Regions from separate parts of the Bradyrhizobium sp. 155 genome, predicted to be linked through region 1. Evidence: predicted binding sites of a transcription regulator. Region 1 holds the regulator's gene; the other holds the start of a gene.
What was found. Region 1 encodes LexA, which represses DNA repair genes until DNA is damaged. Its sites were predicted from a motif close to TGTTCNNNNTGTGTTCNG; they were not measured.
Positions count from the first base shown of each region.

Region 2: recA (recombinase RecA) is a predicted target of LexA. The motif match lies at 1,537-1,554, and genes of this name have one in related genera.

Region 1 is NZ_CP064704.1:3,641,156-3,644,360, reverse strand. Features, by position in the region: gene IVA93_RS17750 (molybdopterin molybdotransferase MoeA) at 1-722, shown strand, start outside; gene lexA (transcriptional repressor LexA) at 899-1,600, shown strand; gene IVA93_RS17740 (hypothetical protein) at 2,094-2,528, shown strand; partial or broken gene IVA93_RS17735 (ComEC/Rec2 family competence protein) at 2,667-3,205, opposite strand, start outside.
Region 2 is NZ_CP064704.1:2,756,589-2,759,793, reverse strand. Features, by position in the region: gene IVA93_RS13315 (hypothetical protein) at 1-269, opposite strand, end outside; gene recA (recombinase RecA) at 374-1,462, opposite strand; gene IVA93_RS13305 (hypothetical protein) at 1,721-1,888, shown strand; gene IVA93_RS13300 (DUF2798 domain-containing protein) at 2,525-2,794, opposite strand; gene IVA93_RS13295 (hypothetical protein) at 3,093-3,205, shown strand, end outside.

The DNA of each region.
Region 1 (3,205 bases):
ATCATCCGCACCTTGCCGTTGTCAGGCGTCCGAAGGTCGCGATTCTCGCCACCGGCGACGAGCTGGTGATGCCGGGCACCACGCCCGGCCACGGCCAGATCGTCTATTCCAACGGCTACGCCCTGCACGCGCTCGCCCGCAGCGAGGGCGCCGAGACCATCGACCTCGGTATTGCCGCCGACACGCTCGAGGCCACCACCGCCGGCATCCGCCGCGCCCGCGAGAGCGGCGCCGACGTCCTGATCACGACCGGCGGCGCATCGGTCGGCGACCACGATCTGGTCCAGCAGGCACTGCGGGACGAAGGCATCGCGATGGCGTTCTGGAAGATCGCGATGCGGCCAGGCAAGCCGATGATGCACGGGCGACTCGGCGCAATGGGTGTGATCGGCCTGCCGGGCAATCCCGTATCGTCCTACGTGTGCGCTTTCCTGTTCATGGTGCCGCTGATTCGCGCCCTGTCGGGCCGTTCAGTGATTCACCATCGCCGTGAACGCGCCGTGCTCGGCCGCGACGTCGGCGCCAACGACCAGCGCGAGGACTATCTGCGCGCGCATCTTGAGGAGCGTGACGATGGCACACGCGTCGTTGTTCCCGTCAATCATCAGGACTCTTCGCTGCTTGCGAATCTCGCTGCAGCACAGGTACTTCTCGTCCGCGCACCATTCGCGCCGAAGGCCGAAGCCGGCACGGCTTGCGAAGTGTTGCGGCTCCCCGTCTGAGCGCCCCCGCAACGCGCGTTCCGCGCACTTTGCTCTGTTCACGGTAAATTAAGCAGTTGCGGAACATGTATCGAACATATAGTGTCTGTTCATGATTTGTTTCGAGCATGCAGCGGCTTATGGCCGAATTCAGCGTCTCGGAATCGGACGACATCAACCGGGGGACTTTGGTCGAGATGTTAACGCGCAAACAATACGAGCTTCTGCGGTTCATCAGTGAACGTCTGAAGGAAAGCGGCGTGCCGCCCTCCTTCGACGAGATGAAGGATGCGCTCGATCTGCGCTCGAAGTCGGGCATCCATCGCCTGATCACGGCGCTCGAGGAGCGTGGCTTCATCCGACGCCTGCCCAACCGCGCCCGTGCGATTGAAGTCATCAAGCTGCCGGAGCTCCAGGCAGCCGCTGGCAGCCGCCGCGGCTTCACGCCGAGCGTCATCGAGGGCAATCTCGGCAAGGTGCGTGCGAGCGCGAGCCTGCCCGCTGACGAGGGCGAACGTCCCGTCGCGGTGCCGGTGATGGGCCGCATCGCGGCCGGCACGCCGATCGAGGCGTTGCAGACCCGCAGCCATACTATCAGCGTACCGCCTGACATGCTCGGCTCGGGCGAGCATTACGCGCTGGAAGTGCGCGGCGACTCGATGGTCGAAGCCGGCATTCTCGACGGCGACATGGCCCTGATCCAGCGCAACGAGAGCGCCGATACCGGCGACATCGTGGTGGCGCTGATCGACGACGAGGAAGCGACGCTGAAGCGCTTCCGCCGTCGCGGCGCCTCGATCGCGCTCGAGCCCGCCAACGCGGCCTATGAGGTCCGCATCCTGCCGCCCAACCGGGTGAAGATTCAGGGCAAGCTGATCGGGCTTTACCGGAAGTACTGATACCGGGAGTCTTTCTATCGGCAGTACTTCATATCGGAAGCACTTCATGCCGGAGGTGCTTGGCGCCTCGCGCGCTTCCGATCGACATCGCCGGTCAGAGATTGGAGCGGATCATCGTCCGCTCCGGCTGGATAGCCTTTCTGGTTCTGCACAGACTATCCGGCCCCTCCTCCAACGCTGGCTCCTCGCCACGCCGACGAAGCAGCACCGCTTCAAGCAGCACCGCTTCGCGGCTCGGTTGTTCGAGGAAACAGCGACCAGCGGTCAAGTTCGGCCGTTGCAGCCAAGTTGGCAATGTTCGCGTACGCGCCTCCCGAATGCATCGCGGCGAGCTTTGTTCCTATTGAATTCGGGAAAGATAATGTGATCGCGGCTTGCGGAAGCCAGCCGCAGATTTGCCCACAACCAAGCAGAGCGTTCGTGCTTCCACTCTGATAGAGGCCTGCGCCTCGATAAGAGACGCGGGTTGCTATCCCAGCATGAGGAGCACCCGATGTGTGACTACAGCCTACATGCCGTCGCGTCGCGCCCCGCCGAAGTCGGCGAGACGATCGTCACGACAAGCTTCCGCGGCACCTCGACGCGCGGCTTCGCCTCTGCAGCCGATCCGTCTGTTGCCGTCTGCCTGCTGCCGGGGACGGAGCTCGCCTTCGCCGACGACGTCCGCTACGACAATCGCTGGATCTGGACGCGCACCATCAATTCCCGCGTGGGCAAGTTCGGCAAGATCGATCCGCACGTTCCCGACCGCCATCATGATGCGATCGAATTCCCCGACGGCAAATACGTGCTGGTGACGCAGCTCGTCGAAGGCCAGCGCGCGACGGTGCTGCAACTGCCGGTGACTCAGTCGGTCACCGAGCGCGAGCACAAGGCGCAGATCACCGCCGACAGGCAGCCGACCGTCACGCACCTGCCGATCGGCTGACAGAGCCGCCCTCCGGCTACGAAGTCGGAGGTCAGGATTAAATCGCCATCGCCGGCCGTGGCCGGCGAGATGGTGTGGTTTGCACCCCGCTAATCCGAACGGACGCACCGAACCACTGCGTTGCTCCGCACCATCAGATCAATCGTCGGCTTGCAGGTCGGTGTCCGCCGGCGTTGCGTCCTTGATGCGAGGCGCGGTCGACTTTGGCGCGAGGCTGCCGTCGAAATCACCCTCGCCGGCGCCGGCCGGCAACCAGGGGCGGCTCGTGCCTCTCGCCCTCACTGCCTGAACCACAAAACCGTCACCACGCTGCGTCAGCGCCAGCGCGCTCTGGCTGGCGAGCCGCTGCCGATCGACCACCATCGCCGCGCAATCAGGCGGTGCGGGACGAGTCGTCACCACCAGCGCGGCCCGACTGCAATCGTCCGCGAGAGCGTCGACGCGCAGTGCCAGCGCGACCAGCCTCCCGTCGGCCAGTGGCGTCACGCAGCCGGATTCGTCGCAGGACACGCCATCGGCAAGCGAGGCTCTGCCCGCATCGCGCGGATCGGCGTCGGCAGCGAGCCATTCCTTGAGCAGAAAGCTGTCCTTGTTCGTCCTGATCAGGTGCAGATATCCGTCCCTGCCCCGCACCGCGACGCTGGCGCCATCCCCGGCAATCAGGATGTCGGGCTGCC
Region 2 (3,205 bases), 880 kb from region 1:
CAAAGTTCAACCACGTCATATTGCTCGCAGAAGTTCGCAAGGGACAAGTCTTTGCGGGCCTTGATGTCCTTGGGCCACCGGATGCCCCAGTCGGACCAATGATCACCCGGCCCGAGATTCGCCGAACGCGCGGCGAAAAAGGCTGCGAGCTTCTCGGGCGAGGGCAGCGGTCCCCACTCAAAGTGAAACGAGGATGAGATGACAAGCTCCGCCAAGCCCGATCGGGCGAGCCCGCTTCCGGACGAACTGGTCAAGATCAACCGCTTCATCGCGCCCCCCGAGCACGACCAATCCCAAACGAAACAGGCGCCGAAGACGTCGGCAACTCAACGTCCTCAGCGCCCGCTCCTCGCGAAAACTTTACTGTTGAAGCTTACTCGTCCGCCGGCTCCTCGCCGTCGGCGTCACGCTCGGGGCTGCCGGCGAGAATCTGCTCGGCGATCAGGCCGGAGTTCTGGCGGATCGAGGTCTCGATCTTGGCGGTGATGTCGGGGTTGGCCTTCAGGAACGCTTTCGAATTCTCGCGGCCCTGGCCAAGACGCTGGCTGTCGTAGGAGAACCAGGCGCCGGATTTTTCGACGATGCCGGCTTTGACGCCGAGATCGAGGATCTCGCCCATCTTGGAGACGCCCTCGCCGTACATGATGTCGAACTCGACCTGCTTGAACGGCGGCGCCAGCTTGTTCTTGACGACCTTGACGCGCGTGGTGTTGCCGACCACTTCGTCACGCTCCTTGATCGCGCCGATGCGGCGGATGTCGAGGCGGACGGAAGCATAGAATTTCAGCGCGTTGCCGCCGGTGGTGGTTTCCGGCGAGCCGTACATCACGCCGATCTTCATGCGGATCTGGTTGATGAAGATCACCATCGTATTGGACTTGTTGATGGACGCCGTCAGCTTGCGCAGCGCCTGGCTCATCAGACGCGCCTGCAGACCCGGCAGCGCATCGCCCATCTCGCCCTCGAGCTCGGCCTTCGGCACCAGCGCCGCGACCGAATCGATCACCAGCACGTCGACCGCGCCGGAGCGCACCAGCGTGTCGCAGATTTCCAGCGCCTGCTCGCCGGTGTCCGGCTGGGAGATCAGGAGCTCGTCGATATTGACGCCCAGCTTGCGCGCATAGACCGGGTCGAGCGCGTGCTCGGCGTCGATGAAGGCGCAGATGCCGCCCTTCTTCTGCCCTTCCGCCACCGTGTGCAGCGCCAGCGTGGTCTTGCCCGAGGATTCCGGCCCGTAGATCTCCACGACGCGCCCCTTCGGCAGGCCGCCGATCCCGAGCGCGATATCAAGCCCCAACGAGCCCGAAGAGACCGCCTCGACATCCATCGAACGGTCGTTCTTGCCAAGCTTCATCACCGAGCCCTTGCCGAACTGACGCTCGATCTGGGAGAGCGCGGCGGCGAGAGCTTTACTCTTGTCCATGGAGGATCCTTCGACGATACGCAGGGCAGTGGTGGACATCGGGTCGTGCTCCTTATGACGAGGATTCGCGTGAGGGACAAACGATTGGCGAGGTGGCGCGGCGATAAAAACAATGTACCCTATTTGTTCTAGGTTCGCAATATGTTCTTTTGCGATTTTGGCTGCCTGACGCGCATCAAAGACGGATGCGCTGTGCGCCGTCAGAATTCCGCAATCGTCCGGCACCGAACCTTTCGCGGTCTGCGGCCTTCTCCTGGATAGCTCTTGGACGAGACCGCAACTCTGGGGACTTCAGTCATGACGAACAACACGCATCACGATACGACCCGGCGCACTCCGCTGCTGGAGGCGGCGCGGGAGGAGCTGAGCAAGTTCGAGCGTAAGGAAAACGAGTTCCGCAAGAAAGACCGCGAAGAGCGTGCCGCCGAACTCCGCTTGCCGCTGGACGCGATCAAGGTTCATTAGGCCGCTGGGACTGCGCTGGCGACGGTGCCGGAGCGGCCGCCCGTTGATCTCAGGGAATCGGCACGGGAATCGGGATTCGGATGGCCGTGAAAGGCGAATCTGAGCCGATATGGTATCCAAATACTACCAGTAAGCCATTGATTGGGTGGGAAATTTGTAGGCACGCTACTGTGCATGGGGTTGTTTTCGCGTTTTTGAAAGGCGCGCACGGGCCTTTCCACCCTCGGAGCCATCTTCCGCACCCAACAGCGCCTACAGCAGAACCAGCAACCCGATGCCGATTACCAGCACGACGAAGCCAGCCGCCGTCGCGGCGGCGAATGACCGCTCTACGTTGTCCATGATGCCACCCCGTTGCCGGCACGCCACGTTTCCCCCATGGCAGCACCGTCGCCGCGAAATCTCGCCTGCGGTTGTGTCCTGAGTTGTGCGAACGGATGTCGAAATTGGGACCGGTGCGGGGCCAGTCTGCGGCCCCCGCGCTCCGGCTTTTGCTGCCACCGTCGGGCCTTGTCAGGCTGTCGTAAGCTGAGCCGGCTAGGGTCGCCCGGCTATGGTGTTGCAGCCCAGCACCTCAGCCTCCAATAACCTTCTCCCCGCTTGGTTCTCCCAAGCGGGGTTTTTTCATTCCGATTTTCATGCTGATTTTCTTGCCGGCCGGCCGGTTTGCGAACCGCCCTCCTCCTGCGTCAGCCGCAGCGAGAAGGCGCGGATCGCCGGCGCTGCGAGCAGCACGATCGGCAGCATCGCCGCCCATGCGATCAGCCACGACACCATCCAGTGCGCCAGGAAGTCCAGCGCGTTCCCTGCGGGAAAGCTGGCGATGCCCGCGGCGATCAGCGAGGTCAGTCCGGACTGGATGATTCCGAACACGAAATGAGAATAGCGGCGGGGAATGCCCGGCATGACGCGTCCATGTTGCTTAGCCGCATCGGGCCAAGCAAGGCACATGCCGCCGCGTTCCGGAAGGCGCCCTTACCCATTCTCGGAACTCTGTTCTTGGCCGGAGAACCACGGGCATGAGGTCTCGCGCCGACGCGCGCGGCCGACGTCTTTCGAATTTCGATTTCGTATGTTCCGGAGCGCGTGCGTTTGCGCGATAGCCGTGAGCTATCCGGGGCTTACCGACAGGTTTGGCTTTCCCTTGGAATATTATGCCGCCCAGCATGTTCTCAGTGATGGAAGTGAATCGTGGGAGATGGCCATGAATCACAGGGGCATCGAGTTCACCGTCGCCAAGACGGCAATTCCCGGCATCTGGCAGTGGCAGTTCCGCATCGGCGAGCAGATCAAGACCGGCAGGACCGAGACCAAGAT